DNA from 2 places in the Nocardiopsis sp. NPDC050513 genome. Region 1 is predicted to be linked to the other one. Evidence: predicted binding sites of a transcription regulator. Region 1 holds the regulator's gene; the other holds the start of a gene.
The links. The regulator LexA, encoded in region 1, represses DNA repair genes until DNA is damaged. The targets are predictions, from matches to a motif close to TCGAACANNTGTTCGA.

Region 1 (2,201 bases):
GATGAGATCAAGGTAGCGGGTGCCGGGCGGGGCGGCGAGCACCAGGGCGGGTGACGTGTCCAGGAGGTCGTGCGCGCGGAGGGCGAACAACGCGCCCTCGCTGTGCCCGACGACGACCGTGCGGTCGGGGTCGACCCCCGGTTGGGCGGTGAGCTGCTCGTAGGCGGCCACGAGTTGGCGGTCGTGGACCTCGGGGTCGATCGGCGCCTCCGGATCCAGGTCGCCCAGACCGGTCTCGCCGCTGCCGAGCTTGTCGTAGCGGAGCGAGGCCACCCCGGCGTCGGCCAGCACGCGGGCGAGGTTCAGATTGGTGTCCGCGTCGGGTCGGGTCTGTGCGTTGCCGTCCCGGTCGGTGGGCCCGCTGCCGGAGACGATGAGGGCGGCGGGAACGGCGCCCGCGGTGTCGGTGGGGGCCGTGAAGGTCCCGAACACCCTCGTGCCGTCCACGGTGAAGGACAGGTCCCGCTCCGAGCCGCTGACCGCGGGCGGGGGAACCGAGGGGGCCTCGCCGGAGCAGGCCGTGGCGAGCAGGAGACCGGTGGCCGCGCCGACGGCCGCGAGCAGGCGTCGGCGACCGGTCACGGGAGAGGAGGTGGCTGTGGACACGCTCCTCAGCGTAGCGGCCCGGCCCGGGAGCCCGCGGCGCCCTCCCGGACCGGCCCGGCGCCGCCTCAGACCCGGCGCATGACGGCGACGACCTTGCCCAGGATGGTGGCGTCGTCACCGTTGATGGGCTCGTAGGCGTCGTTGCGCGGCATGAGCCACACGTGGCCGTCGTCCGCGCGGCGCAGCACCTTGACCGTGGCCTCGTCGTCGAGCAGGGCGGCCACGATGTCGCCGTTGTTGGCCTCCGGCTGCTGCCGGACGACCACCATGTCGCCGTCGGTGATGGCGGCGTCGGTCATCGAGTCACCGACCACGGTGAGCATGAACAGCCGGCCCTCGCCGACCAGCTGACGCGGAAGGGAGAGCACGTCCTCCACGGACTCCTCCGCGAGGATCGGTCCGCCCGCGGCGATCCGGCCGACCAGCGGGACGGCAGCCGCCCGCGAGGCGTCCGCGGTGAACTCCGCCGGGTCCACCTTGGCGCCGGACGCACGGCCGGGCGTGCGCAGTTCCACCGCGCGCGGGCGGTTCTGGTCGCGGTGCAGGTACCCCTTGCGCTGGAGCACCTTGAGCTGATGCGCCACGCTGGAGGGACTGGACAGGCCGACCGCGTCGCCGATTTCCCTTATCGAGGGCGGGAAACCGCGCTCCCGTACGTACCGCTGAATACAGTTCAGCACACTCTGCTGACGCGCCGTGAGTTTGGGGGCGTCGGGCTTCGGCCCGCCCGTGTCGCCCACGGGCGAGAGGACGGTGGTGCTTCCGGGGTTCTCCTCCGGCACGGCCGGGCCTCCTCGGCGTTCGGTTCGGTCAGGGCCGTCTCGGGTGACTGCCCACCTCCGGTCCGCGCCAACGCCGACGAAACCGGAGTGAAATCAACGTCAACATTAGTCGTTGCAGACGGTGATATCAAACAAGCGTTCGAGGCCGTCGATAATGGCCCGCGTGTTTTCGCGGTCAATTACCGGCCTCCACTTACGTGTACACGTGTACTCCCGCCGCTGTCCCCGGAATACGCGAACACGTCGGCGCCGGTGCCGGTGTGGGTCTGGTCTCTCCGGGGCCGCCCGCGTCGCGAACCCCCTGCGTACGCGGTCGTCGGCCATTCCCCGACCCCTGGGGCGCGGTGTTCGGGGGCCGTTCGGCGGTATCCTTGCAACCGGATTTCGGGCGGACCGCGACCCTCCCGCGGACCGTCCGCCGACTCTCCCCGTTCCCTCGTGCGCCCTGACGGACCCGCCCCGTCCGGGTCCGCCGTCCCGTGGGCGGGACACGCTCCGGACAGGTTGCGGGACGCCGCGTGGCGGTCTAGGTTCAACCACAACATCTAGGAGTCGCGGAGGGGCGAAAGCCCAGAACTTGTGGTTAAGTGGACGTACGGGTCGTCGTGAGGAAGCAGGTGAACAGGGATGCATTGTCCGTTCTGCCGACATCCGGACACCCGGGTGATCGACAGCAGGTCCACCGACGACGGGGCGGCCATCAGGCGCCGCCGGTCCTGTCCCGTGTGCGAGCGCAGGTTCACCACCCAGGAGACCGTCCTGTTGATGGTCGCCAAGCGCTCGGGGGTCACCGAACCGTTCAGCCGCACCAAG
Region 2 (2,201 bases), on a different contig from region 1:
ACCTCGTCGACGATGACGGTCTCCACCCCGGCCAGGCCCTCGCGGGCGCGCGAGGTGAGGACGAGGAAGAGGGACTCGGGCGTGGTGATGAGCACGTCCGGCGGGTGGGTGGCCAGGCGGCGGCGCTCGCTCGCGGGGGTGTCGCCGGTGCGGACGCCCACGGTGACGGGGGTGATCGGGACGCCCGCCGCCTCGGCCCGCTCCGAGATCCCGGCGAGCGGGACGCGCAGGTTGCGCTCGACGTCCACGGCCAGCGCCTTGAGCGGCGACACGTACAGGACGCGGCAGCGCCGGGAGCGGTCCTCGGGCGGGGGCGTGGAGGAGAGGCGGTCGAGGGACCACAGGAAGGCGGAGAGGGTCTTGCCGGACCCGGTGGGGGCGACCACGAGCACGTTCCGGCCCTCGGCGACGGCGGACCAGGCCTGGGCCTGGGCGGCGGTCGGCCCCGCGGGGAAGGCCTGGTCGAACCAGGCGCGGGTCGCGGGCGCGAAGCGGTCCAGGGAGTGTGAGGCGTGGCTCATAGGTTGAGTGTGCCCCGTGGCGGAGACGTTCCCCCGGCGGGACGCACAGGGGGCCGCTGCGCGGAGGGGTGGCGACGCCTTTGGCGCGGTACTCCCCTCGGCGGGGACGTTCCCCCGGTAGGGGCGCGAAGGAGGCTCCGATCGCCGATACTGGGACCGATGAGACTCACGGTTTTCTGGCGGAACATGCACGAACAGTTCGGCGAGGCCTACGCGGAGAGCCTGGCCAAGGACTACGTCATCGAGGGACTCGGTTCGCGGACCGTCCAGCAGGCGCTCGCCGACGGGGTGGCCGCCAAGGACGTGTGGCGCGCCGTGTGCGAGGCGTTCGGCCTGCCCCAGTCCGTCCGCTGAGGCCGCCCGGGAGCGGCCGTCGGCGGACGCGGCACTCGTTCGAACAATCGAACAGAGGTTCGGGTAGGGTGGGTTGTCCACAGACGAAGGTCGGGCGTCTCGTTTGTCGGACCGACCGCGTAGCGTCGTGCGCATCATGAAGAAGAAGGCATCGACCCAACAGGGGTACCCCGTGGCATCTGGTGACCGAGACAAGGCTCTCGAAACAGCGCTCGCGCAGATCGAGCGGCAGTTCGGCAAGGGCTCCGTCATGCGCCTGGGCGACGACGAGCGCCCGCCGATCGAGTCGATCCCCACCGGGGCGATCGCGCTCGACGTCGCGCTCGGCATCGGGGGACTCCCCAAGGGGCGGATCGTGGAGATCTACGGTCCCGAGTCTTCCGGAAAGACGACCGTCGCGCTGCACGCCGTGGCCAACGCGCAGAAGGCGGGCGGGATCGCCGCGTTCGTCGACGCCGAGCACGCGCTCGACCCCGCCTACGCCAAGAAGATCGGCGTGGACACCGACAACCTCCTGCTGTCGCAGCCGGACACCGGCGAGCAGGCGCTGGAGATCGTCGACATGCTGATCCGCTCCGGCGCGGTCTCCATCATCGTCATCGACTCCGTGGCCGCCCTGGTGCCCCGCGCGGAGATCGAGGGCGAGATGGGCGACAGCCACGTCGGCCTCCAGGCGCGGCTGATGTCCCAGGCGCTGCGCAAGATCGCCGGCGCGCTGCACCAGACCGGCACCACCGCGATCTTCATCAACCAGCTTCGTGAAAAAGTCGGTGTGATGTTCGGATCTCCCGAGACGACCACCGGTGGTAAGGCGCTGAAGTTCTACGCCTCGGTCCGGCTGGACGTGCGCCGCATCGAGACCCTCAAGGACGGCACCGACGCGGTCGGGAACCGCACCCGCGTCAAGGTGGTCAAGAACAAGGTCGCGCCGCCGTTCAAGCAGGCGGAGTTCGACATCCTGTACGGCGTGGGCGTCTCCCGCGAGGGCAGCCTCATCGACCTGGGCGTGGAGCACGGCATCGTGCGCAAGTCCGGCGCCTGGTACACCTACGAGGGCACCCAGCTGGGGCAGGGCAAGGAGAACGCCCGCCGGTTCATGCGCGAGAACGTCGACGTGGCCAACGAGATCGAGAAGAAGATCAAGGAGAAGCTGGGCGTGCCCGGCGCGGGTGACGACAGCTCCTCCGCCTCCGACGTCGCCGACCCCGCCAAGGACTCCGAGGCGAAGGAGACTCCGGCCAAGGAGACCGCCGCCAAGGCTCCGGCCAAGCGCGCCCCGGCCAAGCCCACCAAGGCGCCCGCCCCTGATGCGTGACCGGCGCCGGT

Region 2: the regulator LexA is predicted to act here: its motif matches at 923-938, upstream of recA (recombinase RecA).

The regions. Positions count from the first base shown of each region.
Region 1 covers NZ_JBITHK010000008.1:246,768-248,968, reverse strand. The annotation lists gene ACIBFB_RS16940 (alpha/beta hydrolase family protein) at 1-606, opposite strand, end outside; gene lexA (transcriptional repressor LexA) at 672-1,388, opposite strand; gene nrdR (transcriptional regulator NrdR) at 2,016-2,201, shown strand, end outside.
Region 2 covers NZ_JBITHK010000002.1:286,807-289,007, reverse strand. The annotation lists gene ACIBFB_RS03940 (ATP-dependent helicase) at 1-521, opposite strand, end outside; gene ACIBFB_RS03935 (DUF3046 domain-containing protein) at 681-875, shown strand; gene recA (recombinase RecA) at 1,048-2,190, shown strand; gene recX (recombination regulator RecX) at 2,183-2,201, shown strand, end outside.